Regions from separate parts of the Faecalibacterium intestinale genome, predicted to be linked through region 3. Evidence: predicted binding sites of a transcription regulator. Region 3 holds the regulator's gene; each other region holds the start of a gene.

What was found. Region 3 encodes HrcA, which represses chaperone genes, less so after heat shock. Its sites were predicted from a motif close to TGTTAGCACTCNNNNNNNNNGAGTGCTAACA; they were not measured.
Positions count from the first base shown of each region.
Region 1: WMO20_RS02835 (Hsp20/alpha crystallin family protein) is a predicted target of HrcA. The motif match lies at 3,445-3,475, and genes of this name have one in related genera.
Region 2: WMO20_RS05650 (co-chaperone GroES) is a predicted target of HrcA. The motif match lies at 7,939-7,969, and genes of this name have one in related genera.

Region 1 is NZ_JBBMEN010000002.1:199,628-211,047, forward strand. Features, by position in the region: gene WMO20_RS02820 (M18 family aminopeptidase) at 1-82, opposite strand, end outside; gene WMO20_RS02825 (APC family permease) at 251-1,693, opposite strand; gene WMO20_RS02830 (GntR family transcriptional regulator) at 1,899-2,576, opposite strand; gene WMO20_RS02835 (Hsp20/alpha crystallin family protein) at 2,844-3,308, opposite strand; gene WMO20_RS02840 (hypothetical protein) at 3,547-3,837, opposite strand; gene WMO20_RS02845 (DUF2500 domain-containing protein) at 3,843-4,208, opposite strand; gene WMO20_RS02850 (DUF6054 family protein) at 4,210-4,557, opposite strand; gene WMO20_RS02855 (MmcQ/YjbR family DNA-binding protein) at 4,649-5,026, opposite strand; gene WMO20_RS02860 (HAD hydrolase family protein) at 5,040-5,819, opposite strand; gene WMO20_RS02865 (YitT family protein) at 5,915-6,772, opposite strand; gene WMO20_RS02870 (TraX family protein) at 6,906-7,676, opposite strand; gene WMO20_RS02875 (hypothetical protein) at 7,786-7,941, opposite strand; gene WMO20_RS02880 (hypothetical protein) at 8,356-8,994, opposite strand; gene WMO20_RS02885 (hypothetical protein) at 9,156-9,410, opposite strand; gene WMO20_RS02890 (AraC family transcriptional regulator) at 9,680-10,612, shown strand; gene WMO20_RS02895 (glycosyltransferase family 2 protein) at 10,715-11,420, shown strand, end outside.
Region 2 is NZ_JBBMEN010000005.1:7,311-16,466, forward strand. Features, by position in the region: gene mobV (MobV family relaxase) at 1-746, opposite strand, end outside; gene WMO20_RS05610 (replication initiator protein A) at 929-1,324, opposite strand; gene WMO20_RS05615 (cysteine-rich VLP domain-containing protein) at 1,436-1,849, opposite strand; gene WMO20_RS05620 (imm68 putative immunity domain-containing protein) at 2,227-2,706, shown strand; gene WMO20_RS05625 (helix-turn-helix domain-containing protein) at 2,741-3,541, shown strand; gene WMO20_RS05630 (DUF6882 domain-containing protein) at 3,569-4,312, shown strand; gene WMO20_RS05635 (abortive infection system antitoxin AbiGi family protein) at 4,773-5,303, opposite strand; gene WMO20_RS05640 (hypothetical protein) at 5,372-5,596, opposite strand; gene groL (chaperonin GroEL) at 5,885-7,519, opposite strand; gene WMO20_RS05650 (co-chaperone GroES) at 7,572-7,859, opposite strand; gene WMO20_RS05655 (hypothetical protein) at 8,820-9,156, opposite strand, start outside.
Region 3 is NZ_JBBMEN010000018.1:20,432-31,851, reverse strand. Features, by position in the region: gene WMO20_RS11070 (DHHW family protein) at 1-928, shown strand, start outside; gene WMO20_RS11065 (hypothetical protein) at 1,153-1,506, shown strand; gene WMO20_RS11060 (hypothetical protein) at 1,580-1,909, shown strand; gene dnaJ (molecular chaperone DnaJ) at 2,061-3,233, opposite strand; gene dnaK (molecular chaperone DnaK) at 3,393-5,219, opposite strand; gene WMO20_RS11045 (nucleotide exchange factor GrpE) at 5,321-5,938, opposite strand; gene hrcA (heat-inducible transcriptional repressor HrcA) at 5,935-7,008, opposite strand; gene WMO20_RS11035 (stage V sporulation T C-terminal domain-containing protein) at 7,447-7,989, opposite strand; gene WMO20_RS11030 (aminoacetone oxidase family FAD-binding enzyme) at 8,147-9,397, shown strand; gene WMO20_RS11025 (ECF transporter S component) at 9,449-10,096, opposite strand; gene pdxR (MocR-like pyridoxine biosynthesis transcription factor PdxR) at 10,263-11,420, shown strand, end outside.

The DNA of each region.
Region 1 (11,420 bases), on a different contig from region 3:
CCCGCACAGCGGCGGTGGTGTGGTATGCGGTGGGGTTGCCGTCGATGAAGGACAGCATTTCACGGACTTCGGATGCGATCATAAAAATAAACCTCCTTGGGTGTATCTGAAAAGAGCCGGTCAGTGCTGACCGGCCCTTTTTATCGCAAGTCAAGAAATTAGTGCAACATTCAAACAGCATATTTGCGATATGCAATTCAACGCTGTTGCCGTTGCATTAAAAAGTTGAATTGCTATAAGCATATTCAGGTTACGTTTTGGCAGCGGTCTGCTCGCGCTTTGCAAGGGCGGGCAGAATGAATCCCAGCACGGTCAGCACCACGGGGGTGATGACGTTCAGTGCAAAGGTGAAGGGGTCCTTATCATACATACCCAGCACGCAACACACGGCGGTAACGGCAAAGCACCAGCCGCCGAAGAACTTGGCCACGGCCTGATTTTTGACAAAGCGGTACTCGGCAGGGATGGTATCGTAGGCGTTGCGCAGGGCGATGTAGGCGGCAAACACCCACAGGTAGCGCATGGGCATACACACAGAGTTCAGCTTGGTCAGCTGGCGCAGAACGGCGGCAGCACCGGGCACGAAGGACTGTGCCAGAATGATGGAGCCGGACAGCACAGCCACCATCTTGATGCCGTTGCTGTGCACGCCGTGGGCGTTGACCTTGTGCAGAGCCTGCGGGATGAACTGCTTGGTGTGCTCGTTATCCAGCAGCATACGCAGCGGTGCGTCGATGCTCAAGATCAGCACGGCGAGTTGGCTGATGACGTTGCACAGCGCGTAGATGATCATGAACAGATCGCCCACATGGTAGTACTGACCCAGCTTCTGGAAAGCCCAGTAGGAACTGTTGGCGACATAGGCGTTGAAGCTTTCGGCGCTGGCGTTGATGATGGCGGGGTCGAACATACGGCTCATGGCCAGCGTGCCCAGAATGGCGCAGGCGACCACCATGACGGCCAGCGTGATCATGCCGCGGGGGAAGCCCTTGCTGGGGTTTTCGACCTTATTGACGTAGGGAGAGATCTTTTCGCAGCCGCCCACGGCGAACACCAGAATGGACAGGGACGTGAAGTAGGTGACGTTAAAGTTGGGGATCAGGCTGCTGAAGCTCAGGTTGGCGTGGACGTACTCTGCCGTGGGGTTGATGGCCGGGGCAGCGAACATCATCACGATGTACAGCAGGGACATGACGAAGGTGCAGGTGCCTGCGGCAGTCAGCAACTTTTTCAGGGGGTTCAGACCCAGACTTGCAATGTAGCAGCCCAGCAGCAGGATGCAGAAGGTAGCCAGCTGGATGTAGCGGGTGGGGAAGGAATCGTAGGTCTCCGCGTTGCGGAAAACCGCCCAGCTCAGCGCCTTCAAAAAGCCGCTGCCCTTGCTGGCGATGTAGGTGATGTGGCACGCCCAGTAGGTCCAGCCGGCGTAGTAAGCCAGCTTGGCGTTGGTGGTCTGGTGCAGCCATGAACTGACACCGCCGCCCTCGTTTTTAAAAGCTGAGCCCAGCTCGCCCACCATCAGCGCATAGGGGATAAAGTAAAGGGCAAACATGAAGATCCAGCTGAAGATGACCTGCGGACCGTTAAAGTACACAAAGCCGTTGGTAATGTTGCCGAAGCCCCAGACCGTAGAAAAGGCCATGAAGGCAAGGGTAAGCCACGAGATCTTTGTGGCTTTTTCTTTGTTAGACATACGGATAATTCCTCTCTTTCTTCTCCACACAGGGCGGAAGTTCCTGTAAGAAGGCCGAGGTTCCGCATACATTTTGCAATTTTTACCAAAAATACAGCAACTCTCGACCAGTCACTTTGACAGTATAGCATAATTGCAGATTGTAGACAATCTGCAATTTCCATAAAATGATTGGTCAAAATTTAGACGTTCAGCCAAATTCCCCTTATTTTGCCGTGCCGTCTGCTGCCTGTCCAGCGCTGTTCGCGCTGCGCATCCGCTCCATAGGCTCCATGTAGTGGGCGTAGACGGCGCGGCAGGCAGCCTCGGTGTCGCCACTTGCCAGCGCCTCGTACAGCTTGGTGTGGATGCCGTTCTGCCGCTGCGCCAGCGTCTCGTGGTTAGAGCCGCTGCTCGCCCCAACGAGCAGGTTGCCGTAGTTCAGGTCGTCCCAGAATTTCAGCAGTCTGGGCAGCCCTGCCCGCTGCACGATGACCGCATGGAAGCGGTTGTCATTCTCCACGATCTGCGAAAGATCCCCCGGTCGGACATTGCGCATCTCCTCCAGTATCCCGCGCAGGGTGCGCAGATCCTCCTCCTGGAATTTGCAGTCAAAATAGCGCAGCGCCGTCATTTCCAGATTTGCCCGCAGCAGATAGATCTCGTAGGCGTCCTCCGGTTTCACCCGGCGCACAGAGCACCCCACATTGCGCGAATACTCGACCATGCCCTCCTGTTCCAACTGCCGCAGCGCTTCCCGGATGGGTGCCCGGCTGGAGCCGAACTCCTCGGCAAGCCGCTGCTCAGCCAGCTTTGTGCCCGGCTGCAGCTCCCCGGTAAGGATCTTGCTCCTGATGGCAGAGGTGATACTTTCCCGTAAAGTCTGAAAGGCAAATTCGCCCATGACTTTTATCCCCCTTTTTTACTTTTATACGTTCTTTTTTGCCGCACGCAGTCCGCAGCCGCTGCCAGTGCAGCCGCAGGCCTGTATTGCGTGCGCCTTATAAGGATACCACGAAACGGTGGAAAAATAAAGTTTTCTGGCAAAAACAGGTACTTTCTCCCCTCTCCGTCATCGAAAGCCTGTACACAAAAAATGCCCCCGGAGGGCTTGTTGCTGCTCTCCGGGGGCATCCTATGTACGTTATGCCTTGGCGCACACGGCCGGCATTTACTCGATCTCGATCAGGTTCGGGTTCTCAGGCAGAGCCTTCGTCTGCTGAGGAGCGGGCAGCTGGATGTGCAGGACACCATCCTCGAACTTTGCGTGGATATCCTCCTTCTTCACTTCGCCCACATAGAAGCTGCGGGCGCAGCTGCCGGAGAAGGTCTCGCGCCGCACATAACGGCCCTTGTTGTCCTTTTCATCGTTAGAGTGGCTGCGCACTGCCTGAATGGTCAGGTAGCCGTCGTTCAGATCCATCTGAACGTCCTCCTTCTTGCAGCCCGGCAGGTCGACGTCTACTTCGTAGCCGTTGTCCGTCTGCTTGACATCGGTCTTCATCATGTTTGCGCCGCGCTTACCAAAGGTGTCGCGGGCTTCGCGGTTCATCACACGCTCCAGTGCACCCTCGTTCCAGAACGGATCAAAGAGATCATCGAACAGGTTCTCATGAAAAACAGTCGGCATAAACATAAAACATACCTCCAATCCCGGCGTTCGGGTCGGGTATAAAATTACATTTTGAAGCTCTTTGCAAAGGGCTTTCCGGGGAGCCTTGCGGCTCTCCTTTTGCCCTTCCTCCTGAGCACGCCACTGTTATAACACGATTTTTTAGCACTGTCAAGTGTAGAGTGCTAAAATTCATAAAAGAATAATACTTTTGTCACAGCTTCTGCGATTTTATCAAAAATACTGCGCAGCAGCGCGTTTATCATACCGCAAGTAGAACAAGCGTTCCTTGGATATACCCCGCAAAACACGCAACACCTGTGCTTGCAGCAATGCAGACGCCCCACAAGACCCATGCGGCAAGCTTTTTGCCGGTCAGCCTGTAAACGGCGTTCCAATACTCCATGTTGCACCATACAAGCGCCGCCGAGAACAAGACCGAGAGCCACTGCGCACGGAAGGACAGCTCCATGCTGATAAGCAGATAGTTCGTCAACGTATAAAACAGGCTTCTGCCCACGATTTCCGGCACACTTGAATGCTTTTGCTGCATATCGGTCACCCGTCTTTCCGTTCAAACCCCAGATACCGCGTGCCCTGAAAGCTCAGCTTTCCGGTGTCGCCTTCTACAAGCATTCCGTAGTCCGAACCATCTACTTCAAGTTCCATGCGGTCACCGCTTTCCACCTGAAAGGTCACATAATAGGTCGTGAACGTATGCGCCATCGTATTGTCCGTATGATGGCGGGAAACGTTCATCCGCTTGGCCACCACAGTAGCCGGAACGGTAAGGCGCGGGGACGCATTATTTTTGCTCCATGTGCGCAGATTGCTCACCACGGTAAACAGGATCATGCCCAGCACCACCAGAAACACCAGCGGGAACAGGATGCTGAAAAGCGCGTCAAACCCACTATAAAACATTTTACCCCTCCAAAATTTCTTCCAGCAGCTGCTTTACGTCCTCCAGAAAGGCATCTTCGCCGAGGGTGTTCACCTTAAAGAACACCGCCTGACTGCCGCCCGCCGCAATGGCCGACAGCCGGATGGGCTCGTCCCCGTTCTGGAACAGGGTCAGCGTCAGGCTAAGGCGGTTGCCGCCCACCATGCTGTACCGCTCAAACACCCGCACGCTGCACCGGGCGCTGCCCTCCTTGAAATCGCTGCCGGCTTCCAGCTCTGCCGACCAGCTGCTGTCCGGGATGGCGTGTTCCAGCTTGCGGAGCAGGGTATCGAAGTTCTGGTTGCGGATGGTCTTTTCAAAAATAGCCATAGCTTCCTCCTTTTGCAAAATGCAGTCCCTTTACTCTGAATACGAATGAGAGCGGGCAGCAATTGCAGCGCCCGCCCTTATTTTGCTGCGGTCAAGCTTTCTTTTTTCGCAGCTTGGGTGCGGTGGCGTTGTAGCTCATGTCCAACACCAGACGGAGCTTATCCTCCGGGGCGCTGCCGTCCAGCGCGGCGGTGATCCAGTTTTCCTTGTTCATGTGGTAGGCAGGGTAAAAGCCCGGCTCTGCCCGCAGAGAACCGATGAGGATGGGGTCACACTTTAGGTTCACGATATCCACCGGCTGCTGTCCGGGCAGACCCAGTTTGCTTCTGGGCACGGTGGTGACCAGCGCAAACCACTTACGGTTTGCCGCATGACGGAACACCGCCGACTCCGGGGTGTCCATCCACGGATAGTCTGGCTCAACGCTGTAAGTATCAAAAATGAGCTGTTCCAAGCCTTTGCGGTCCATGGGTTCTCCCCCTTTACGGCTGCTGTGCCAGCAGCTGCGCCAGCACATCCTCCGGGCGGGGGGTGTGGTTTTTGTATTTTGCCCGCAGCGGGGCGGCGGCGTTGTCCATGATGTAAGGCACGCCCACCACGTCCAGCATAGTCTCGTCGTTGTAGTTATCGCCAAAGGCCATCACCTGTGCAGGGTCGATGCCAAGGGTGCGGCACACGCACTGCACCCCAATGCCCTTGTTGGCAAAGGTGGTATCGATCCAATACGGGCCCGCCACGGCGCAGTTAGCCTGTTTCCAGCGGGGCACAAAGCGCTCCACATAGTTCTCCACGCCCTCATGCAGGTACACCGACACCTTGGTGATGTCCTCCGGCACCTCGGCGGGGCTGTGGATGATCTGGTAGTGGTTGCCCACAAACTGCACCCGCTGCAGCATCCCAAGGCCGCGCTCCATCAGGTAGGCAGTGTTCTGGCCGGAGAGCATCACCTCGCCCCGCCCCTCGCTGCGCGTCCACATATCGTTGGCAATTTCCTCTGCCAGCGCCCGGGGCATAGGGTTTTTAGCGATGCACTGTTCTTCCTGAAAAATAGTGCCGCCGTTTTCACAGATAAACACGCAGCAGTCCGCCACCGGTGCAAAGAGCTTGCGCAGGCTGGTATACTGCCGCCCGGAGGCCGGGCAGAACCATATCCCCCGCTGATGCAGCGCCCGGATCTGGTCGAATATCTCGCCCTCCAGTTCCTTTTTACCGTATTGCAGCAGCGTACCGTCAATGTCGCTGCAAACCAGTCTGATGTCCATGGCTGTCGTTCCCTTTCCGTTTTTTCTTATTTTACCACGGTTTTCCGCTGCGGAAAAGCCCCGGTCGCGGCTTTTGCATCCTTTCCCTGTGCCGCTCAGCGCTTGGGCTGATAGTGCATACTGGATACATTGTAAATCGTGACAAAGGCCTTGGGGTCCTCGCGGTTGATGAAGTTCATCAGCTTCTGATACTCGTTTTTGTCCACGATGGTAATGATCTCGTTGTGCTTTTCAAAGTTGTATGCACCGATAGCCTCGTACATGGTGGCACCGCTGTGCAGGTCGTTGATGATGAACTGCCGCAGCGCCTCTTCCTTCTCGGTAATGATGCACACCCGGCGCTTGATGCTGTTGTCGAAGATGAAATGATCCAGCACGATGCCGTTGAAGTAAGTACCAAGAATGCTCAGCACAACGGTCTTTTTATCGTAGACAAGGGCGGCAGAAAGCGCCACGCACATTCCCGAAAGGGACATGGCCTTGCCCAGTTCCATGTGCAGATACTTATTCATGATCTTTGCCACGATATCCAGCCCGCCTGAGGATGCGTTGCGGTTGAACAGGATGCTCAGACCCACGCTGACCACCAGAATATAACACAGCACATCCAGTTCCTGACTGCCTGTCATGGAGCCAAAATCCGGGAACAGCCGCTCAAAAAGCCCCAGAAATACCGGCAGCATCACGCTGGTATACACGGTTTTTGCGCCAAACTCCCTGCCGCAGGTGAAAAAGCCGATGATGAGCAGCACGGTATTCAGCACCATGGTAATGGCCGAAAGCGGCAGCGGCACAAAATTAGAAAGTACGATGCCAAGGCCGGAAATACTGCTGACAGATGTATGGCTGGGCGCCAGAAAAAAATAGACCGCCGCCGCAATGATAGCGATAGCTCCGGTCAGGATGGCCGTCTCCTTGGCAATTGCGGGGTAGTTCAGCTTCTTGTTTGTCATTGTTGCTCCTCCAAGCTTTTGTTTTCCGCCTTCAGTATACCATGCTTTGCGTTTATAGGAAAGCACCCCCGGCAAAAGACTAAAAAACGGGTCAGAAACACCTGTGGGTGTTTCTGACCCGTTTCCTAATATCTTATCGGTTCACGAAGTTCAGCACCAGAACCAACAGCAGCATATGCACAGGGTAAAAGGCGTAGCAGGCATACTGGAACGGCTTGCTGTGGTAGCCCTGCCGCCCGCGGTACAGCCAGATAGGCACCAGTGCCAGCAGCGCCAGCCCCTGCTGGCAAAGCTCAAAGTCCATGCCGAAGAGCTGGATGGGGTACATAAGCCCGCCCAGCAGTTCCACGTTGACCCAGTACAGCGCCGCCAGCTGCCCCAGCAGGCACCACCACTTGCGCCCATGGAAGAAGTAAAAGATGAACACGGTCAGCACACCGGCACCGTAGTAGTCCACCATGCCCAGCGTGCCCAGCACTGCGCCTGCCGCCACCACAAGGGCGGATACCAGCAGGTACATCCATGTTTTCTGCTTTTTGCGCACGGTTTCCATCAAATGGACGCCCAGAATGCCCAAAAGCAACGTCCAGATGACGTTCTGGTGCACCGGGTAGAACCATGTGCCACCGTACATCAGGTCGAAGGGGATCTCTGAAAGCAGGGCAAACAGCAGCAGACGCAAGGTGTATTTTTTCAGGTCGTGGGTGTGGAAGTAGCCCTCCACCGCCATAAAGGCAAAGATGGGAAAGGCCACCCGCCCCGCGCAGGTCAGCCATTCCTGCGCAGGCAGCAGGGTCGCCCACAGGTGGTCCATCAGCATCAGCGCCATGGCAAGGATATGAAGTGCCGCAGCGCTCAGGTCAAAGCGGGTCGCGGCAGTGGAATAGATCGTTTTGGTTGACATGATCATACCTCGTTTTTGTCGAAATTTGGTCGTTCTGTCTGGAATACGAACGAGCCCCGCAAAGAATTGCAGCCCCGGCAGCTTTTTCCGCCGGGGCTGGCTTGCTGCTTTATTTTTTCTGCTGCGAACACCCTAGCAGCAAAAAGGTAGCGCCAAGGCAGCGCCATACCACTGCCGTAGCGTGATCCCCTCCGGTAACAAAGTTCAGCGCCGCAGCAAGAAAAAACAGCAGCCCGATGAGATAAAACAGCTTATACCTTTTCATAGCTCATACCTCCGGTTTTGGTTTTCCACCGGCTATTTTGGATACGGCAAGCGCAGGGACGGCTGCCATTTTTTGTGTGCACAGGGGCGCAAAGCGCCCGCCCGGCACGCAGAAGGTGTGCGCCCGCAAAATCTGCGGGGGCAAAATCATGAAGGGTGGCTTGTCTGCCTGCCCATGGAGACGTAAGCACGGTAGCAGGAATGCGGGAAAAAGCAAGGGACGGTTTCGGCGAAAAAGCGTCTGGCGGTGGCGGAAAAGCCGAACGCAAGATTTTTTCATATTATGCTGGCTCGTAAGGTGAGCCGTACCGAAGCTTCCTTGCGGAAATGTGCAGCCTTATAGTTCATCTGCACCTGAACCGGCAGCCGTGCACCCGGCGCTTGCCGCACCCAAAATAGCCGGTAGAGTGCTCATTTAGTTTTTGGCGTTTTCCAGATAGGTCTCAAAGGCTTCGGCAAAGCTGGCGTTCACATCAAAGGGGACAGTGTAGTCCACCTTGGAGGTCACAAGGCAGAGGTCCAGCCGGTTGGAGGTCTCGTCTGCCTGCCGGTTCAGCTTGCTCAGCGCGGCATGGATGACCTTGCGGTCGTAGTTGATGGTGGTCACCCGCTTCACATCGCAGCAGTAGGAGATCTGGTTGCCCTCGGCGTTGAAGCGGTAGCCGGTGCCCCCGCCGGAGAGCAGCTGCTCGGAGCTACGCAGGTCGTTCATCCGCTTGAAGGTGCGGGCGATGCTCTGGCGCGCGGCATTCAGGCTGACCTCGCTGTCCATATCCATGTCCAGTGCATCCTTTGCCTTGCGGATTGCGGCAAACAGGCGGCTTTTTTCCTCCAGCAGATAGAGCATGAACCGGGCAATGTCGGTGATCTGCTCCGCATATTCGGTCTGTGCCACGTCCATAACGGTCTCGTCCTCAGCCTCGGGCATCACCTTATGGCGCAGATAGGTGTTGGCCACCTTGGTCACGTTGGCATCGCAATCCAGAATGCCCTGCGCCTCGTCCAGCAGAGACTGGAGCTTGTTCTGGTAGCGGAATGCTTCCTTCAGGTTCATAGTCGTTCCCTCCATCTTATTTTTTCTGCTTTCAGCTTACCACAGACCGCCCGCCTGCGCAAGCTTTCCGGTAAAACAGGCAAAGCGCCCGCCCCGGCTTTGACCGGAGCGGGCGCTTTGCATTAGCTGTGACACTTATTGGGATAAGAGATTGGCATTACTCAGCCGGCCACGCGCTCGGTTCGGCCTGCCTCCAGCATATAGCGCAGGAAGCCGGTCACGTCGGCGGGGTCGGTCACGGTGAGGTCAAAGCCCTTTTTGGGGGCAGTGTCCATCATCTGCAGCATGGAGCGTGCGGTAGCGTCCTGCTTCAGGTCGCAGGTCTTGCCGTTGTCCAGATGCAGCAGCACGCTGCCGTGGCTGGCAGAAAGCTGGCGCATGAAACGTTCCTTATCAAAATACTCGATACGAAGCATAGGAATACCTCCTTGATAAAATGGTTTATATTACACTTGCCGTCCGGCTGTAACTCCGTCAGACGGCGGGAGGATAGCGGTTTTGCCCGGCATGGGAATGCTTGCACAGCTTGCGTTCCCGCTGCCTTGGTGCTATACTGAGCTTGGAAGCTCTGATAGGATAATACCACAAAACAATCTTGAATCATAGAACAAAACCGCATAGTATATGCAACAAAATCGGCATTGATAAAAAACATTCAAAGTATTGCGGAAAGGAATTGGTGAATATGGCATATCAGACAAGCTGTGTCTCTTATACCAGCGGCCGGGTGGGGCTTTCCAGTGCTACTGCCGTGGTGGCCGATGCCGCCGGGCGGGAGCAGACCCAGCACGGCAGCCCGCTGTTCCCCATTGCCTGCTACGCCGAAGATCTTTCCTGCTACTCGGTGGCGTGGCACTGGCACGAGGAATTTGAGTTTATTCTGGCGGCGCTGGGACCCATTCATGTGGATGTGAACAAGACCCGGCTGACCCTGCAGACCGGGCAGGGCGTGTTTATCAACTCCGGGGCGCTGCACGCGGTAGAGCCTGCTGAGGGCAGGGCGCTGCTGCACTCCGGTGTATTTCAGCCCAGGCTTGTCGGCGGCATGGACACCGTGTTCTGGCAAAAACTCATCCGCCCGCTTTTGCAGCCGGGCACGCCGCCCTTCTTTTTGCTGGACGAGGCCGTGCCATGGCAGCGGCAGGTGCTGCTCTGCCTGCGGGAGGCGTGGAAGGGCGTGGCAGACGAGCCCTTTGACTACGAGAACCGGGTGCGGTACCACCTTACCGCCGCCCTGCGGCTGCTCATTACCCAATGCGTCAGCGGCAAGGTGAAGGTATCGGAGCAGGAACAGATTGCCTCGGAGCGGATGAAGCAGATGCTGCGCTATGTAGAGGAGCACTACGCCGAGGAACTGACCGTGGAAAAGCTGGCCGGATGCGTAGCCCTGAGCGAAAGTGCCTGTCTGCGCAGTTTCCGGCAGTTTCTGGGCATCACACCCATCCAGTACGTCAAGCAGTTCCGGGTGGAAAAAGCCGCCGAGCTGCTGCGCTCCACCCGGCTCAAGACCGGCGAGGTGGGGCTGGAATGCGGTTTTTCGGACGCAAGCTACTTTATCAAGACCTTCCGGGAGATCAAGCACTGCACCCCCCGGGAGTACCGCATCCGCTTCTGCTGAGCAAAGGGCAAGCTTCCCCGTGCGCAGCATTTGCCCGTTTCTTTTTACGGGGGGTTATGCTATAATACCCCTTGGATCTGTACATCCGCAGGAGAAAAACTTATGAGCAAAGCAACCATCGTCATCCCCAATATCAACGGCAAGGGCTGGCTGAAGGACTCCATCGAGTCCATCTACGCCCAGACTGAGCAGGATTTTGACCTGATCGTGGTGGACAACGGTTCTACCGACGAAAGTCTTGCGCAGGCGCGCAGCTACTGCACCCGTCCCAACTTTACCCTGATCGAAAACGGACGCAACACCGGTTTTTCCTACGCCGTCAATCAGGGCATTGCCCGGGCGCAGAGCAAATATGTGGTGTTGTTCAACAACGACGCCTTTGCCGAGCCGCAGTGGCTGGCCGAGCTTTTGCGCACCGCCGATGCCGACCCCAAAATTTTTGCGGTGCAAAGCCTGATGATCCGGCACTTTGAGCGGGAACTGGCCGATGATGCCGGGGACTATGTAACATGGATGGGCTTTGCCTGCAAGACCGGCGATGGCCGCCGCGTCAGCCGCTACACCAAGCAAAAGCGTATCTTCTCGGCCTGCGGCGGCGCAGCGCTGTACCGCAAAAGCATTCTGGACGAGATCGGTGGCTTTGACGAGCACTTTTTTGCCTATTTTGAGGACGTAGACCTGAGCTGGCGCGCCAACAATGCCGGCTACAAAAACGTGCTCTGCCCCGCCGCCAAGTGCTACCATATCTGCGGCGCCAGCACCGGCGCTGTCAAATACAACGCCTTTAAAAGCCAGCAGAGCGGCCGCA
Region 2 (9,156 bases), on a different contig from region 3:
GTGACCTTGTATTTTTTCAACTGCCCGGAGAAATTCCCCATCTGTGGGAACCACTTTTTCAGCATGGAGAGGGCTTCCTCTTTTTTCTTTCCGGCATTCAGCGGGTTAATGCCGTCCAGCGTGGCTTCAATGGCTCTTGCCTGTTTGGATAGATTGACCGCCTGCTTGAACAGACGGGTGGGGATATGCTTCCTGCCTGTCTTGCTGGCACTTTCCCCACGCTCCAAGTCAGGATATTTCTCCACCATATAGGCGTGAAAATCGTCCTGCCACTTTGTCAGGTTTGCCCGGTTGCCGATAATCTCCTTTGCACACAGGCGGTTGTCCTTTGTCAGCGGAACAAAGGTCAAATGCAGGTGGGGCGTTTTCTCGTCCATGTGTACCACCGCCGACACGATATTTTCCCGGCCTACCCGCCCGATTAAGAAATCAGCCGCCCTCTGGAAAAATTCCTGTATCTCCTTTGGCGACTTCTTCTTGAAAAACTCTGGGCTGGCGGTAATCAGCGTATCGACAAACCGGGTGCTGTCTTTCCTTGTACGGCAACCGGCCTGTTCGATACGGTTTTGAATAAAATGATAGTACCTGCCCTCTGGCTTGATGATGTGGAAATTGTATTTGCTTCGGCTGGTATCAATGTCGGGGTTGCTGGCGTATTGCTCTTTCTGCCGTTCGTGATGGGCTTCCAGCGGTCTTGCCGGGTTGCCCTTGTGCTTTTCAAATCGCAAAATTGCGTGTTGTGCCATTCTGCTCCTTTCCCCATCCCTTTCCTATCCGGGGTTTTCCACAGGGAAAATCTCACAGGAATTAGCTCGGATAGGATTGGACTGGATAGAATATAAATCAATCTTTTTATCTTTGTATTTCTATATACCGTCCGGTTTTCGTACTTCCGGGGAGTGATTTCCATACTTCATGAGTGCGGTTTTCAGTCCTCCGGCGTTCCATAACCGGATTTCTTGAAGTCGGTGTTTGGAGCCGCTTCATAGGATTTTGGGTAAATACAGTTGGGTTTTCCACAGCCCTGCTTCTTAATCTCAATCAACTCCGCATACTGCAATTCCCGCAGGGTGTTGACGGCTTTCTGCCGCCCACAGTGGAGCAGGGCGACTACCTCACAGATTGGATAGTACAGGTAAATGCGCCCGTATTCGTCCGCCCAGCCGTTCTTGCGGGATAGCTCCGTCCGGCGCAGGATAAAGGCGTACAGAACCTTTGCTTCGTTGGACAGGGGTGTGAATGTGGGGGCTTCAAAAAGGAAATTGGGAAGCCGGGTAAAGCTGACCGCCTTTTCCGGCTGATGAATATAAATGGTGTTTGTCATGGTGTGTTTTGTGGACGGTTAGAAGCCTGTTTCCGGGGGCAGACGGTAGTTTCTATTGCCTGCCCCTGTTCTGTGCTTGCAAAGCCTTGAAAATCAAGGACTTTTCAGCCCCTAACTGTCCACAGTAGACCTCCTTTTCCGTTCACTTTCTGTTTTCTGCCGCCTGTGAACTCTGGCGGCGCAGTCGGGACAGTATTTCGCCCGGTTGGATTTAGGGACGAACACTCTGCCGCAGACCGCACAGCGTTTCAAGTCCTTATCCCGGAAAATCTCTGCTTCCAGCGTCCCGATTTGCGGTAAGACCGACCAGCGGAACCACTTACAGCAGACCGAGAAAGAAATGGTCTGGGGGCAGGTGTGGGTATCCCCATCGTCAAGGAGCATACAGTTCCCGTCCTCGCAGTTGCAGCACTCCCGGCGGATCAGGGCGTTTGCCTGTTTCCTCTGTGCCGGTGTCATGTGGTAAAGGGAACCGTCCTGCTTGCGCTCTATGGGCGGCAGTCGTTTATATGGGTTCTCTCTCATGTGTTTCCTCCATTTTGCTTTCCGTTGCCGTTCTCCCCGAAAAGGCTTCCTGCCCCATTCCTGCGGCGTGTTCCGGCGTTGGCACGCTCCCCACAGCTTCGGGACAAGTTGTCCCGAAGTGACCTCTGGACAAAGTGTCCAGAAGTTGGCTCCTTGCGGTGCTTCCCCTGCCGGGGTATTCCTTTTCGGACGGTCATTCATTTTTCAAGGTGCAGCTCATCGATGAACTACCACAAGTCTACACTTTTTCGACCGCCTGTGCCGTATATCCGAAAGGTAGGAAATCAGCCCGGAAAACTCCCTATTTCCACGCTCTCGGAATTGTGATATAATAAAAAAACAGAACGACAAAGCGGAAGTGATAAGGAGGAGATAAAATGTATATTAAAAAATATTGGTATAACTATATCGGTGGCACAGACGATAGCCTGACCTTGGTGGACTACCTCTATGACAAAGGCAAAACTGAAATACCTCTGAGTGAGATATTCAATGATACTGGCCTTAGCAAACTAAACTGGAATTTCCATATCTCACCCAATTTAGAATACATTGATTCGGAGGGCCAATGTCACGAATTTTATTATGCTATTGATTTGGCAACTGATTTGGCAGCACTTATTCTTGAGAGTAAGAAAAGTGGTGGGTTCAATATAAAAAATCTGTTTGATGGGGAAAAACGAGATAGGTTTGTAAAAATCATAACTACGCCAGAGGAGGATCAAGCAATGAATCGGGCTTTAGCAGAGTTCTGTGCTTCTCCGCTCGAATATGATCTTCATGAAATGGTAGATGATGAAGATATGCTGGAAATGGCGAAAGACTGCGAAAATATCCGTAAGGAATTGTGCGAATAACTTCCAAATTATCAAGCAGACAAGGAGGGAGTGCATGGAACTATCCATACAAGAACGATTGAAAGACCTGCGTGTGGAACGAGGGCTGACGCTGGAACAGCTTGCGGAGGAAACTCACCTTTCCAAATCTGCTTTAGGCAGTTATGAGGGAGACAATCTCAAAGACATCAGCCACCATGCCCTTATCCAGCTGGCAAAGGTTTATGAAGTGACCGTTGATTACCTGCTGGGACGCTCTAAAACAAAAAATCACCCAAACGCCGATCTTGCAGACCTGTGTTTGAGTGATGATATGATTGAGCTGCTGAAAAGCGGGCTGATGGACAATTCTCTCTTGTGTGAACTGGCGACACACCCGGATTTTCCCCGGCTCATGGCTGACCTTGAAATCTATGTGAACGGCGTGGCGGTGAAGCAGGTGCAGGCCGCAAACGCCATAGTAGATACCATGAGCGCAACGATTATGAAGCAGCACAATCCCGGCCTGACCGACCCGCAGTTAAGGCAGCTTATCGCCGCCCATATTGACGATGACAGCTTTTGTCGCTATGTGATACAGCAGGACATAAACAAGATAGCCCTCGACCTGCGGGAAACACATAAGGACGATTTTTTCAGCGTCCCGGAGGATAACCCACTGGAAGATTTTTTGCAGACCGCCGAGGAAACCGCCAAAGAGGGCAGCGACCCGGAGCAAGCGTCTTTGGCATTTATCTGTAAGCGGCTTAAATTGAATTTGAAGAAGTTGTCCGAGGAAGAAAAGAAGTGGCTGAAAAAGATTGCACAGAAGTCGGACTTGCTGAAAAATCCAAACCCGCAGCGGGGGAGGAAATAAAAGAAATATATTACGGGGGAAATACAGATGAGATTTTGGGGCAAAGACAGAAAACAGGATAACAGAAAAAATATTTGGATTGAGCATCTCAATATTGATACAGAAAATTGGTTTCAAGTGTTTTCAGCTTGCTTAGGTAAAATGATAGCAATACAGACTGCTTGTAGTGAGCAGGTGGTAAAGGGGCAGGACTGGAATGTTGATTTTTCAGAGGGCGTAATACTTTTTGGAAATCAAAAGTATCCGCTTCAATTCATCGGAAGCGAGGCAACATCAAGTAACACATGGCTGTGGGGGTGGGAAAATATCAATGGATTTTCCGAGAAAATTATTCAGGTAGCCACACACGCAAAAGTAGTGGGGGAACGCTGGAATTTAGAGCCACTAACGACAGCAGAATTTACATTGGACGATACATTCAACGGGCATAACCTGTCTATCGTAACTTGCGGCTTAGTTGATAAGTATTGTTATTACAGAGGTCCACATTCTGGTGGAGCAATTTTTGTTGCATTTTCAGGTGTTCCTGATAGTGTGTTTGCCTCCGTCGATGTTCAAAAATTCGTATCTATAACGACGCAATGTATTCAACAATTTCAAGTTGATCACAAAATTTTTGTGGAGGGATTTCTCTCGTGGAACAATACGAAATATGAATGGGACAATCAAACATTACTCGCTCATTTTCAGCAAGATTTGAAAATTGAGTTTGAACAAGTAAATGATTTTTGGCGTATTTGCGCTATGAATACCATTTTATCTGGAAAATAGCAAAGCCAGCCGAGCCAGTCAACGGTCAAGATGAACGGCACATTTTATGTGCCGCCGTTGACAGTCCCGCCCGTCTTTGCTGATGGGCAATCAAGGCGGGAAAGCCCTAAAATGGCTTCCCGCCCATTTCAATTTTTGCGGGAGTATGTCCACAAGTTCGAAACATTTTGTCCCGAAGTCCGGCATGGGAAGAAGGACGGGAGTTTTCATATACGCCCTGTCTGCTGAGGAAACCAGCCTTGCGCTTGCGGCTCCACGCCACGCAATCACAGCCCTGTTTTCCTGCCGTTTCAAATGCCCTTGCCCTCCCCGGCGGCAACGGCATTTTCGCAGCAACGCCGACAGAGCGTATAACACACTACACTTTGCAAGCAAAGTCGTGTGCCAAAGGGAAAGCCCCTTTGGAAACCCCGGACAACAAAACAGGCTGAATATCTCGCACTTCCCCGGTGCTTGATATTCAGCCTTTATTTGTTGTCAGCAGCCCCCGTTTCGTGGTCTGCGTGTAGTTCCTTGTAAACTGACCTAACTCATGCAACAAATAGTTTTTAAGCATTTCATGGGTTTTAGAACCGGCCTTTTCCTCATTCAGGGCAGCTTTTAATACTTCTGTAATATCCTTTCTTAAATCGGATTCTTCATTTAAATAGTGCACTGGCTGGATATTATGCCGCATTCCCCATTCTTTGCTAAACGCAATTCCATAGTCACCATACCAGTCCATGTGAACTTTTAGCTTTTTTAGACTGATATCACAAAAACATTTCATTGGATAGGCTAAAGATTTTACTCTTCTAAGATTTAAGTATCGTACATCTTCTTCACAATACCGTGGAGAAAGCATTTTATGTTCTAAGCATCCCAAAAGAAATCCGAAATCTGTCATAAAAGTAAACAATGTATCTGGATGAACCTTAGATGGAATATGTTTTGGGACTTTGTTTCTTTGCTCATTCGGGTTAATTTTGCCTAAGTTAAGCGTATCCTTCATTATAGTTGTCCTTTGCTGCCACTTTCCTAGTATCTATCACTTTATATCATCGATTCGATATACTCCCACTATCCATCCAGTGCTCGAAAGCTACGATACTGCTCGTCGATTTCCTTCATGTTGTAGTCCATCAGGCCGGGAATCCCCATTTCGCCGCCGCATTCGTTGCAGAAAGCAGCCGTGATCTCAAAAGTGTATTTCTTTTCCCGGATGGTCTGGTTGATTTTGATTTTCTTCAGGGTGTAGCTCGTTTCTCTGCGGCATTTTGTGCAGAAGTCTCTCTGGTTTTCCACAGCGGCACACTCCCTTCCGGTTTTACATTCTTTTTTATTATTGTATCCCTACCTTTGTTTTTCGTCAACAATAAAGCCGCTGACAGTCTGCCGCTCGCAGAATCCATCAGTGGGTTTCATGAGTCTTCAAATCCCCTAGACACAAAAATCGGCACCCGCTTTTCAGCGAGTGCCGATTTTGTTACCCTATAGTGCGCTTTGATTTTTGGCGTAAGTGGCGTAAGTTTGGCGTAAATCCGCTTTTGCACGCTCCAAAAATCAAGCATTCATGCGGTTTTCAGGCAGTTATTAGTACATACCGCCCATGTCACCGCCGGCAGGTGCGGCGGGAGCCGGGGGTTCCGGCAGGTCGGCAACCAGGCTCTCGGTGGTCAGCACCATCTCAGCAACGGAAGCTGCATTCTCCAGAGCGGAACGGGTGACCTTGGTCGGGTCCACGATGCCAGCGGCGATCATATCCTCGACAAAGACCTCGTTCTGGGCATCGAAGCCGTAGTTGGGCTTGTTGGCAGAAACGATCTTGTCGATGATGACGCTGCCCTCCAGACCGGCGTTCTTGGCGATCTGGCGCAGAGGAGCTTCCAGAGCCTTCAGCACGATCTTGGCACCGGTGCGCTCGTCGCCTTCCAGCGTGTCGCACAGAGCGCGCACAGCGGGGATGGCATTGATGGGAGCGGTACCGCCGCCGGCCACAACACCCTCCTGCACAGCTGCCTTGGTAGCGTTCAGAGCATCCTCGATGCGCAGCTTCTTGTCCTTCATCTCAACTTCGGTAGCAGCACCGACCTTGATGACAGCCACGCCGCCGGCCAGCTTAGCCAGACGCTCCTGCAGCTTCTCGCGGTCAAAGTCGCTGGTAGCGGCCTCGATCTGGCTGCGGATCTGGGCAATGCGGGCTGCAATAGCGTCCTTGTCGCCTGCGCCGCCCACGATGGTGGTGTTTTCCTTGGTCACCTTGACCTGACGGGCATGACCCAGCAGCTGGACGGTAGCGTCCTTCAGCTCATAGCCCAGATCAGAGGAGATCACGGTGCCGCCGGTCAGGGTAGCGATATCCTGCAGCATCTCCTTGCGGCGGTCGCCGAAGCCGGGAGCCTTGACAGCCACGACATTCAGGGTGCCGCGCAGACGGTTGACGATCAGGGTGGACAGAGCCTCGCCCTCGATATCCTCAGCTACGATCAGCAGCTTCATACCGTTCTGCATCACCTGCTCCAGCAGGGGAACCAGATCCTGAATGACGCTGATCTTCTTATCGGTGATCAGAATTGCAGCGTTGTCCAGATCGGCCACCATCTTGTCGGTATCAGTGACCATATAGGGGGTCAGGTAGCCGCGGTCGAACTGCATACCTTCCACGATCTCGTTGTAGGTCTCGGCGGTGGTCTTGTTCTCCTCGATGGTGATAACGCCGTCAGAGGTGACCTTCTCCATAGCCTCGGCGATCAAACGGCCGATCTCGGGGTCACCGGCAGAGATGGTGCCGACGCGGGCGATATCGTTGCTGTCCTTCACCTTCTGGCTGTGTGCCTTGATGGTCTCCACGGCGGTGGCAACGGCCTTGCTCATGCCGCGGCGGATATCCATGGGATTTGCACCGGCGGTAACGTTCTTCATGCCCTCATTGACCATAGCCTGTGCCAGCACGGTAGCGGTGGTAGTACCATCGCCTGCGGCATCGTTGGTCTTGGTTGCGACCTCACGCACCAGCTGTGCGCCCATGTTCTCGAACTCGTCCTTCAGCTCGATCTCTTTTGCGATGGTCACGCCATCGTTGGTGATGACCGGTGCGCCGAACTTTTTGCCCAGCACCACGTTGCGACCCTTGGGGCCGAGGGTGATCTTAACGGTGTTAGCCAGGGTATCAATACCGGCACACAGTGCCTTGCGAGCGTCCTCGCCCTGCTTGATCTGCTTTGCCATAATACATCGCTCCTTTATAATATAAGCTCAATTGAAAAGGGAAAATTCAGTTTTAGTCTTCCACAACAGCCAGAATGTCGCTCTGGCGCACGATGGTGCACTCTTCGCCGTCCACCTTGACCTCGGTGCCGGAGTACTTGCTGGTGAGGACCTTGTCGCCGACCTTGACGGTCATCTTGACTTCCTTACCGTCCACGACACCGCCGGGGCCCACCGCGATGACCTGTGCGACCTGCGGCTTCTCTTTTGCGCTGCCGGTCAGGATCAGGCCGCCCTTGGTGGTCTCCTCAACTTCAACAGTCTTAATGACAACACGGTCTGCAAGAGGAATGATCTTCATAATTCTTGCCCTCCAATTATATTGAATTTATTTGAAACTTTGTTGCGTCCTGCGAGGGCTTCGTGTGTGCTCCGCAGTAGTTTAGCACTCCTTTTCTCTGAGTGCTAAGTGTATTGTACTCATCTTGCCCTGAAAAATCAAGGGGTTTTGCGATTTTTCTTTGTTAAGAATTTATGACGCCCAAAAATCGTACTCTGGTTCTGCCTGAATGGAGTGGCTTGGTATCTTTCGGTGCAGGCTTTTCTGTATGCCATCTTTCCCACGCTTCTCGCCGTGCTGAAAAAGGCCGATGCCCGCAGACTGCGCTGCATTGCCGCAGCAATTTTCTGCGTACAGTGCCTTTTCTCCCTTGCGGTCTGGAACTGTAAAATATAACGGATTTCAGTGTTGCATATAGTGTGCAAAACAGGCACTTTTTTGACTTAGCTACGTCAATATTGTTTGTTGAGTAGACATTTCTGCACTCAAATTTGTTCGGAGAAGTTGCTCGACGGTGGCGTATAAAGCTCACTTATTGCCATATGTCGCTACATACCCACTTTTCCGGGCATAAAAAAGAAGCCGCCGATTATTGACTAATCGACGACCTCAAAGTACATCAGAGCGTAAAATATTCACTTTTTTTCCTTATAAGTGATTAAGCTCACTTATTTCAGTTTGTAATGATTTTCAGTGATTATAATCACTTATTTTTACCAAATGATAGCATCACCCAAAACTCCGGGTGGCGTAAAAAGCTCACTTTTTCTAAGTGAACAAAATCACTTATTTCCAATAGCCATAAGTGAGCTTAATCACTTATTTTTTACGTTCATAGGTGCAAAAGTGATTTTATTTACTTGTTGAGTAGACTTGTCTGTATAGCTCCTGCCCACCCGGTCACCTTCCACCTTGCTGCCTTGCAAGCATCCTGGATTCTGACCCGATTGGCTGCCTTTTGCCGACTTCGCCACACACCCCTCACAGCGCCCCACTGTCGCGTTTAATTGGCGAGGCCGAGGAACTTTCCGCAGCGGACAATTCTTCGCCACACAGGGGCTTTGTGGGGCTTGGATTTTCGTCCAGAGCTTTCCCGTTTTCCACCAAAAACGGAATGTCCAGATCGAAACTCACAAGTTGCTGTCTGGGGACGCTTTTCCCCTCCAGACGATATGTATTGTTCCGGTTCCACCGCATGTCCCGGTAGATCATCCGCACCAACGCCACGCACTTGACCTCGCAGCTGTTGCTCACAGTCAGCTTCGGTGTCTTATGAGCTCCTGCATCCTCAGCCGTACAGTTCTGCACAGCTACCTGT
Region 3 (11,420 bases):
GATCAGCCTGCAGAGCGTGGTGGAGACCACCCTGCTGCAAAAGCAGCAGAGCGGCGGCATCCTGCTGGGCAAGGAGCACATGATGTTCCCCCGCACCTACGGGCTGCTTTCCAGCGAGGAGCGCACCCTGCCCAAGAACACCGCCGCGCTCACCAGCCTGTGCCAGCGCTACCCGGGCAAGGTGAATGTGCTGCTGGCACCCGCTGCCAGCGATATCTACAAGGAGAACGTGCCCGCAAACGCCCCCCTGCTGGACGAGGACGGCTATCTTGACCAGCTTTCCGCTGCGGTGCAGGCTGCAGGCGGCAGCTTTGTGGACGTGCGCCAGACCCTTGCCGCCCACAAGAGCGAGTATATCTACTACCGCACCGACCACCACTGGACGAGCCTTGGCGCCTACTACGCTTACAGCCAGCTGTGCGATGCCCTTGGCCTTGCCCCCTTTGACACCGCCGCCCACACCGCCCTGACTGCCGATCACTTTTACGGCACTCACTACGCCAAGGCGCGCACATGGAACGCCGTGCCGGACGTGATCACCTACTACGACCTTGCCAACACCCTGACGGTATGGAACGTGACGGCGGCGGGTCAGCCCGCCGAGGGGCAGACCACCGGCCTGTATGATACGGAGAAGCTTTCCGTCTACGACAAGTACGCCATGTTCCTGCACGGCAACAACGGCCTGAGCCGGGTGCAGGGCAACGGCAGTGGGCGCATCCTTGTCATCAAGGACAGCTACGCCAACTGCTTTGTGCCCTACCTGACCGCCAACTACGCCGACATTGACGTGGTGGATTTCCGCAACTACAACTACGGCTTGGATCAGCTGATCGCCGATAACGGCTACGACCAGATCCTTGTGCTGTACAATTTTGACAGCTTCAAGAGCGACCCCTACCTCTACCGCGCCGGGGTGACGGGGTAAAACAACCAAATGCCTAAATTATTGCAGTCTATTTTCACAAATTTGCAGCCGCAATTTCATGCGTCCCGCCAGTTTTTGCACAGATGTGCCAAAACCCCTTGATAAAATCCGACTGCTGTTGTAGAATGACCATATAGAGAACAATGCTCTATCGGCACTTGGATATAGACGCCGTGGGATCGGGATGCAATGCGGCATTTCCCCTTGACAAAGGAGTATTGAAAATGAAAAAGATGAATTATCCCGCAGATTATGCGGTACTTTCCAACGAAGAAATGACCTATACCACCGGCGGCGGCACGATCGATGATGCTGCCGGGATCGCCACTACTGCCGCAACGGTCGTAGGCGCTGTAGTGCTGGCTTCCAGCTATGTCTGGGGCATTGGGCAGGCACGCACATGGCTGCAGCAGGAGGGCAACAAAGACGGCAACTTCTTTACCGTGCTGGGCCGCGCTACCGATGCCATTGCCGCCGACATGAGCAAGTCTGCCAGCAACTTTGTACGGGACGCCGTTTCCGCCACCACGGTAGTGGCACTGGCTCCCCTGAGCGCCATCCTGCTGATTGTGCGCTGAACCTTTTAATCAGATAAAACGGTGCGTTTGGGTGCACCGTTTTGGATAGCTTTGTTTCAAAAGGAGTGTTATTATGGAAAAAATGATGATGCCCGCGTACTACAATGTACTGTCCACTGAGGAAATGACCTACACCGAAGGCGGCGCTACTGCCACCATGACCGAGGCTCTGCTGTGCTGGCTGATTCCTCCGTATGGCTGGTTCAGAGGCGTGACCGCTGTCCGCGACTACCGCCGTAAGAACCCCAACACTTGGACTGAGACCGGTCTGGATGCTCTGACTGCCGACATGAACAAGGGCGCTGCCAACGCCATCCGTGACATCGCCTGCACCGCTTACATGATCAGCTCCAGCGCTACCGGTGTCGGTCTGATCATCAATGCAGCAGTCATCCTGCTCTGATCCATCTTATCTCATAAGACCGGCTCGGAGTACACCAAAGAACAAAGCAAGCGGAGGCGCTGCCCGAAAGGGCAGCGCCTCCGCTGTTTTTGTGGTTTCAAACGCAAAAAACGGCGGCACGCTCCGATGGAACGCGCCGCCGTTTGGTATTTTATGCGTTGAACATATCTTTCAGCTTTTTGAAGAAGCCCTTACGCTTTTCGTAGTTTTCTTCTTTCAAAGTGCCCTCAAATTTTTTCAGGGCATCGCGCTGGGTCTTGTTCAGCTTTTTGGGGATCTCCACCTCGCACTTGACGTACATATCACCGCGGCCACGACCGTTCAGGTACTGGATACCCTTGCCGCGCAGGCGGAAGGTGGTGCCGCTCTGGGTGCCCTCGGGCACGGTGTACTCCACCTTGCCGTCAATGGAGGGTACGGTGACGCTGTCGCCCAGCACAGCCTGACTGTAAGTGATGGGCACGGTGACCCACACATCGTAGCCGTCGCGCTGGAACACCTCGCTGGGGCGCACACTGACCATGACGATGACATCACCGGCGGGGCCGCCGTTGGTACCGGCATCGCCCATGCCGCGCAGTGCAAAGCTCTGGTCGTCGTCGATGCCCATGGGGATGGACACCTCCAGCGTCTTTTTGGTGGCTACCTTGCCGCTGCCGTGGCAGACCTTGCAGGGGTTCTTTACCAGCTTGCCCTTGCCGCCGCAGCGGGAGCAGGGCTGCTGGGTCTGCATCACGCCAAAGGGGGTGCGCTGCTGGCGGATGACAAAGCCACGTCCGCCGCAGTCCGGGCAGGTCTCGGGGCTGCTGCCGGCGGCGCAGCCGGAGCCGTGGCACTCAGTACACTCCTGCTGACGGGTGATGGTAATGTTCTTCTTGCAGCCGTGCACGGCCTCGTCAAAGCTCAGGGTGATGCGCACCCGGATGTCCTGACCCTTGCGGGGGGCGTTGGGGTTAGCTTGACGGGACGAGCCGCCGAAGCCGCCAAAGCCGCCGCCGAAGATATCGCCAAAAATGTCGCCCAAGTCCACACCGTCGCCGCCAAAACCGCTGAAGCCGCCGGGGCCGCCGCCGTTCTGTGCTGCGTAGGTGGGGTCAACCCCGGCAAAGCCGTACTGGTCGTACAGCTGGCGTTTCTTCGGGTCCGAGAGCACCTCGTTTGCTTCGTTGATCTCCTTGAACTTTGCCTCGGCGTCCTTATCGCCGGGGTTATAGTCCGGGTGGTACTTCATGGCAAGCTTGCGGTATGCCTTTTTGATCTCGGCATCGCTTGCGCCCTTGGATACCCCCAGCACTTCGTAATAATCACGCTTTTCCTGTGCCATATCCACTCACCTCTCCGGGAACGCCCTCCCCGGGTAACGCCCCGGTCGGTTCCTCACTCTATAAACCAGCAAGAGCCGCCCCGGCCTAAACCGGAGCGGCTTTTGCTTTATTGCGCGTGTGCCCGCCGGTTTGGCCGGACACAGCGCTTTGTTTCAGACTTAGACTTCCTTGAAGTCGGCATCCACAACGCCGTCATCGTTGGGCTTTTCGTTGGTTGCGCCTGCGTCAGCACCGGGCTGTGCACCGGCGGCCTGCTGTGCGGCAGCGGCTGCCTGATACATCTTCTCGAACACCTGGCTCAGGGCTTCCTGCTTTGCCTTGATGTCGTCCACGTTGCCGGACTGGACAGCGGTCTTGAGGTCAGCAAGCTTTGCCTCGGCATCGCTCTTCACGTCTGCGGGCAGCTTGTCGCCGTTCTCTTTCAGCATCTTCTCGGTCTGGAACACCATCTGGTCGGCACCGTTGCGGATATCGACCTCTTCACGCTTCTTCTTATCGTCGGCAGCAAACTGCTCAGCTTCCTTCACAGCCTTGTCGATGTCCTCCTTGGACATATTGGTGGAAGCGGTGATGGTGATGTTCTGCTCCTTGCCGGTGCCCAGATCCTTGGCGCTGACCTTCACGATGCCGTTGGCATCGATATCGAAGGTAACTTCGATCTGAGGCACGCCACGGGGAGCCGGTGCAATGCCATCCAGATGGAACACACCCAGACTCTTGTTGTCGCGGGCAAACTCACGCTCGCCCTGCAGCACGTTGACCTCAACAGAGGGCTGGTTGTCGGCTGCGGTGGAGAACACCTGGCTCTTGTGGGTGGGGATGGTGGTGTTGCGGTCGATGATCTTGGTGCACACGCCGCCCAGCGTCTCAATGCCAAGGCTCAGCGGGGTGACATCCAGCAGCAGCAGACCCTTCTTCTCGCCGTTCAGAACGCCGCCCTGAATAGCAGCACCGACAGCCACGCACTCATCGGGGTTGATGCCCTTGAAGGGCTCGCAGTTCAGTTCCTTCTTCACTGCATCGTAGACAGCGGGGATACGGGTGGAACCACCGACCATCAGCACCTTCTTCAGGTCGGAAGCGCGCAGACCTGCATCCTGCAGAGCCTTGCGCACGGGGGTCATGGTGCGGTCGACCAGATCAGCGGTCAGCTCGTTGAACTTTGCGCGGGTCAGGGTCATATCCAAGTGCTTGGGGCCGGTAGCATCGGCGGTGATGAAGGGCAGGTTGATCTGGCTGCTCATTGCGCTGGACAGCTCGATCTTAGCCTTCTCGGCAGCTTCCTTCAAGCGCTGTGCAGCCATCTTGTCCTTGCGCAGGTCGATGCCGTTCTCGGTCTGGAAGGCGTCTGCCATCCAGTCGATGATGCGCTGGTCGAAGTCATCGCCGCCCAGATGGGTATCGCCGTTGGTGGCCAGAACCTCGGTAACACCGTCGCCCATCTCGATGATGGACACATCGAAGGTGCCGCCGCCCAGGTCGTAGACCATGATCTTCTGGTCGTCTTCCTTATCCACACCGTAAGCCAGAGCAGCTGCAGTGGGCTCGTTGATGATACGGCGGACATTCAGGCCGGCAATGGTGCCTGCGTCCTTGGTGGCCTGACGCTGGCTGTCATTGAAGTAGGCAGGCACAGTGATGACCGCCTCGGTGACGGTCTCGCCCAGATAAGCCTCGGCATCAGCCTTCAGCTTCTGCAGGATCATAGCGCTGACCTGCTGGGGAGTGTACTCCTTGCCGTTTAGGGTCACCTTGTGGTCGGTGCCCATCTGACGCTTGATGGAAGAAACGGTGTTGTCGGGGTTGGTGATAGCCTGACGCTTTGCAACCTGACCTACCAGACGGTCGCCGGTCTTGGTGAAGCCGACAACGGACGGGGTGGTGCGGGCACCCTCAGAGTTGGCGATGACAACAGGCTCGCCGCCCTCCATAACAGCCACGCAGCTGTTGGTAGTACCAAGGTCGATACCAATAATCTTACTCATAATGAAGTCTCCTCTCGAAAGAACAAATCTTGTTTATATGATGCTTATGATGATGTCAAGCGGATGTTATTGCAAACTCCCTTGCGGGAGGTTCGGCTTATTTATTCGGCCACCACAACGGTTGCATGGCGGATGATCTTGTCACCCAGCTTGTAACCCTTCTGGAAAACGGTGACCACCGTGCCGCTCTCCTGCCCGTCCGGGGCGGGGATCTGCTGCACAGCATTCATAAAGTTGGGGTCAAAGGGCTTGCCCAGCACCTCGATCTCCTCCACATGGAGGGCTTCCAGTGCCTTTGCCGCCTTATCCAGCGTCATGACCACGCCCTTTTTGTAGTTCTCATCGGTGGTGGGGGCGTTGGCTGCCATATCCAGCGTATCCAGAATGGGGATGATCTTTTCCACTGCGTGGGAAACACCGTCGCCAAACTTCTGGTCGGCCTCGCGGGTGGAGCGCTTGCGGTAGTTGTCGTACTCGGCAGCCATGCGCAGCAGCTGATCCTTGGCCTGTGCGGCGTTCTTTTCCGCTGCATCCAGCTTAGCCTTAACGGCTTCCATCTCCCGGGCCTTCTTGTTGAACCAGCCGCCGTCCTTCTTCTTGTCCTCTTCGGCGGCAGCTTCGGCAGCAGCCTGTTCGGGCGCTGCGGCAGCGGTCTTTTCCTCGGGGGCAGTTTCCGGCTGCTCGGTCTCGGGCACCGTGTTCTTTGCTTCTTCGCTCATTCCAGATCCTCCTTATAGATCACAGTCCGCCGTGGTACGGCAGCCTGCGGGGTGTCTTTTCGTTTACCGCTCATGCCCTCGCCCAGCTGGTCTGCAAACTCGTGCAACAGGGGCATCAGCTTCTGGAAGGGCATCCGGGTGGGGCCGATCAGGGCAATGGAGCCCCACAGCCCGCCGCCTACCAGATACCGGTCGCTCACGATGCACAGCCCGGGGATCTGCGGTTCCAGATCCTCGCCCAGCAGCACGCTTTCGCTGCGGTTTTCCGGGGGTGCGATCAGGCTTGCGGCCTGTTCCTCGTCGTTCAGCAGGGTAAGGATATCACCCACCCTGCCGTCCAGCTGCGGCCAGTCCAGCAGGTACTGCTCGCCGCCCAGAAATACGTGGGGCTTTACGCTGTCCTGCAAAATTGCGGCTGCGGCGCTGACCACCGGCACAAGCTCCGGTGCGATCTGGCTGCACAGCTCGCTGAGCATCCGGGTGGAAAGATCCACCGGTGCCACAAAGGTAAGGTTGCGGTTGAGCAGCGCCGCAAGGGCGGCTGCATTTTCCCGGGAAAGCCCGGTGCGTACCCGCGCCACCCGGGTGCGGACGTAACCGGCGGTGGTCACAGCCAGCACAGCGGCTGCGCTGCGGCCCACCTGCACCACCTCGTAATGGGCGATGCACAGATCCTCGGCGCAGGGGGTGCTGACGGCGGCGGTGCAGCCGCTGATGGCGGCCAGCGCCTTGGCAGCGCCCTGTGCCAGCTTTTCCGGCTCGTGGTCAAGGCTGGCGAACACCGCATCCACCCGGGCGCGGGTAACGCGGTCCAGCGGCTGATCGTCGGTAAGCAGATTATCCAGATAATACCGGTAGCCCTTGGCGCTGGGCACACGCCCTGCGCTGGTGTGGGGCTGCTCCAGCAAGCCCAGCTTTGTCAGCGCCGCCATCTCGTTGCGCAGCGTTGCGCTGGACACTGCCATATCAAAGTAGTTTGCCAGCACGCTGCTGCCCACCGGCTCGCCCTCAAGGCCATACAGCGCCACGATCGCCTGCAAGACCCGTTGCTTGCGTGCATCCATCGTCATAGCGCCTGCCTCCTTTTTGTATCGCTTTTGTTTGTTTAGCACTCCTTGTTCCTGAGTGCTAAGACCATTATAATCGTTTTTGCCCTGCTGTCAAGCCCTTTGCAAAAATGTTTATAAAGATTCATAATTCTGTCATAAAGGGGGGTGTGAACTCCCTCAGTCAAAGCCTGCGGCTTTGCCAGCTCCCTCTGGGAGGGAGCCTCTGGCGCGCCCGCAAGCTTTGCACTTTAGCCGGAAACTGTACCGCTATGCCAAAGACCCCATCCCAGAGGGGGCTGGCATCGCGCAGCGATGACTGGGGGAGTTTGTTTCCCACGACCCCAACCCGTGAAAATGGGGTACAGAAACGCCCGCAGGCGTTTCTGTACCCCGAAATATAAAATGTTTTCCGCTGATGATGGCCAGAGCGCAGCGGAGGCCATTCAAAATCGTCCCGCCTTATTCCTCCATCTGCTTTGCCAGAAAGGCCGCTGCCACCGCCACTGCCTTGCACTGGGCGTCCTCCGGGCAGGCGGCGCGGTCCTCGGTCAACAGACCCACCGCGCCGGTCACGTCCCCGCCCGCCAGCACCGGCGCGGCGCATAGCAGCACCCGGGGTGCGCCCTCGCAGGGCAGCAGGGTCTTTTCCGGGTTGCCGGGGCTCTGGTAGGGCTTGCGGGCTTCCATCAGCTTTTCCAGCGGCTGGCTTATGCTGCGGTCTGCCAGCTCCCGCCGCCCGCTGCCGCTGACCGCCAGAATGCGGTCCCTGTCGCACACAAAGGCGGTCAGCGCAAACTGGCGGCTGAGCACCTCTGCCAGCTGAGCGGCAAGGGTGTTCACCTCGCCCATGGGCGAGTACTTTTTAAAGATCACTTCCCCGTCGCCGGTGGTAAAGATCTCCAGCGGGTCGCCCCGCCGGATGCGCTGGGTGCGGCGGATCTCCTTGGGGATCACCACCCTGCCAAGCTCGTCGATGCGGCGCACGATACCGGTTGCTTTCATTTATAGTGTCCTCCTTTTGGTTTCCTTTGTATGTAGTATCTGTCAGCGGCGGCAAATTATACCGGCAGCGCATTTTTTGCTTTGCCCGCCGCATTGCGTTCCGGGCGGGGTTCTGCTACAATAAATAGGAATAAACCCAAAGAAAGCAGGTGTCCGCATGGCACACATCCTTATTCTGGGCGGCGGTGCCGCCGGACTGGCCGCTGCGCTGGCGGCTGCACAGGCCGCACCCGCTGCCCGCGTCACGGTGCTGGAGCGCAACCCCAAGGTGGGCAAAAAGCTGCTGGCTACCGGCAACGGCCGCTGCAATCTGGACAACACCGCCATCGCGCCGGAGAAATATTTCACCGCCGACCCCGCCGCGCTGCGGCCTTTGCTGGCGGCGGTGGATGCCGCCGCGCCGCTGGCGTGGTTCGAGCAGCTGGGGCTGTACACCCGCACCGATGAAGCCGGGCGGGTGTACCCCTATTCCAATCAGGCCGCCGACGTGCTGGCGCTGCTGGAGCTGCATTTGCAGCGGCACAAGGTACAGCTGCGCACCGGCTGCACGGTAAGCACCCTGCGGCAGAGCAAGGGCGGCTACGCCGTACAATTTGCAAACCCCGAGGGCGATATGGAAAGCCTGCGGGCAGATGCCGTTATCTGCGCCATGGGCGGTGCTGCCGGGCCGCAGTTCGGCACGGACGGCTTCGGCACCCGCTTTGCCGCCGCCTGCGGCGGGCAGATGCGCCCGCTCTACCCCTGCCTGACCGCCCTGCAATGCGCAAAGCCGAACAAGAGCCTTGCGGGCATCCGCGCCAAGGCCGCTGCCCGCCTGCTGGACGGCGACCGGGTATTGGCTGAAGAAATGGGCGAAGTGCAGTTTACCGACTACGGGCTTTCCGGCATCTGCATCATGCAGCTGTCCGGCCTGCTTGCCCCCGGGCGCAGCCCGAAGCACCCGGCAGTGGAGCTTGATCTCTTCCCCGCTGTGCCGGAGACAGAGCTTGCCGCCCTGTTTGCGGCGCGTGTACCGCTGCTTGCCGAGGACACGGCGGCGGCGTTCTGGCTGGGGCTTTTGCACGGCAAGCTTGGCCGCGCCCTCTGGGCTGCCGCCGCCCTGCCGGATACTGCCCCCCACGCCCTGCCCGCAGGCAGCTGGCAGAAGCTTGCCCACACCGCCAAGCACTGGCGGTTCGAGGGGCTTACCCCCTGCGGCTGGCGGCAGGCGCAGACCACCGGCGGCGGGCTTGCTCTGACCGAGGTAGAGTCCACCTTCCAGTTCAGGGGCTGTCCGGCGCTGTACTTCGTGGGGGAAACGTTGGACTGCGCCGGAAGCTGCGGCGGCTTCAACCTGCACTGGGCGTTCGGCAGCGGCCTTGCCGCCGGGCGAGACGCCGCAAAGCACCTTTGCAGCCGAAAACGGTAACAAAAAAGGCTCCTGAAGCGCCAGCTGGCGCTTCAGGAGCCCTTTTTATTTTTACTCGCCCTTGGAAAGCAGCTTTGCACGCTCCAGTGCGGGGCGCAGTGCCAGATACAGCACCACGGCGCAGGCAGTGGAAGCCACACTGTTCACAAAGGTGACGCCGCCGGCGATCTTGGTCAGCGCCTGTGCCACGGTGTACTCCTGCCCAAAGATGTACACGTTGCGGAAGTAGCCAAGGAAGGGGTCGGTGAACACGTTCAAAAGCAGGCCGGAACCCGCAGAGACGATCACCTTGACCAGATACCCGGCGCTGTGACGATCCTGATCCCGCAGCTTGAACACCTTATGTGCCACGGCACCGCAGGTGATGCCGATGATAAACTTGAGCACAAAGGTGGTAATGGCGTAGCCCGGGTCACCGGCAAGGATATCTGCCAGCGCCAGACCGATGGCACCCGCCAGACCGCCGGATACACCGTCCAGCAGCAGCGCCGTCAGGGCAGTAAAGGTGTTGCCCAGATGGAACGAGGAGCCGCCGTAGAACGGGATGCGGAAGAACAGGTAGGCCACTAAGCTCAGCGCAGCCATCACGCCGGTAAGCGCCAGCTCGTGCACCGTAAAGCGGCGCTTGTACAGCACACTGAAAAACAGGATCAGGATAACGACGACTGCCAGCAGCAGCCACATTGCAGTAGTAGACATGATACTTTCCCTCCAATCGCGCCGATAACCCCACAAAACCACTTGACATTTGGTTGTTCGGCGGGTATGCTCCTATTATACGCAGAACTGACCCTATGAAAATACCCAGAACAAAGTTTTTTTATGGGGTCAGTTTGACGCAATGTCCAGACAGGAGGGACATTCTATGGTACATCTGACCACGGCACTGGACCCGGCTTCGGCGGTGCCGCTGTACGAGCAGCTCTACCGCAGCCTTGCCGCCGAGATGCGGGCAGGCACCCTGACGGCGGGCACCCGGATGCCCGGCAAGCGGCGGCTGGCGGCGGAGCTGTCGGTCTCAGTGAACACGGTGGACACCGCCTACCAGATGCTGGCAGCCGAGGGCTACCTGACTGCCCGGGAGCGCAGCGGCTTCACGGTGCAGGAGTATCTTGCCCTGCCGCAGGGGACGCAGCCGCCCACCGCACCCTCTGCACCGGCGGCAGCGCCCCCCGCCGATGCTGCCCCGCCGGTGCAGTTCGATCTATCCACCCGGGGCGTGGACCCGGGGCTGTTCCCCTTCCGCACATGGGCACGGCTGCAAAAGGAGCTGCTTTACTCCGCGCCGGAACTGCTCACCCCCGGGGATGCCCGGGGCGATGCCGCCCTGCGGCAGGCGCTGGCAGGGTATCTGGCCGAGTACCGGGGCGTGCAGTGCGACCCGGAACAGCTGGTGGTGGGCGCAGGGCTGGAATATCTGCTGGGACTGCTGGCCCCGCTGCTGCCCGGCCCCGCCGCCGTGGAGACCCCCGGCTACCCCCGCGCCCGGCAGGTGCTGGAAAACAACGGTGTGCCCTGCCGCTGTCTGCCGGTGGACGCGGACGGGCTGTCGCTGACCGCCCTTTCCGCCAGCGATGCGGCAGTGTGCTATGTCACCCCCAGCCACCAGTTTCCCACCGGGGTCACCATGCCCGCCGGACGCCGGGCAGAATTGCTGCACTGGGCAGCCCGCGCCCCGGGGCGGCGGTACATCATTGAGGACGACTACGACTCCGAGTTCCGTTTTGACACCCGCCCGCTGCCCAGCTTGCAGGGCATGGCGGGCGCAGACGGCCCGGTGGTGTACCTGTCCACCTGCTCCCGCAGCCTTGCCCCGGGCATCCGCATTGCCTACATGGTACTGCCCCGGCAGCTGCTGGGCGCGTGGCAGGAAAAATACGAGCTCTACTCCGGCACGGTAGGGCGGTTTGAGCAGCAGACGCTGGCGCGCTTTATCACCGGGGGGTATTTCACCCGGCACTTGGCGCGGGAGCGCACCGCCTACAAAGCCCGCCGGGATGCGCTGGCGGCGGCGCTGCGCAGT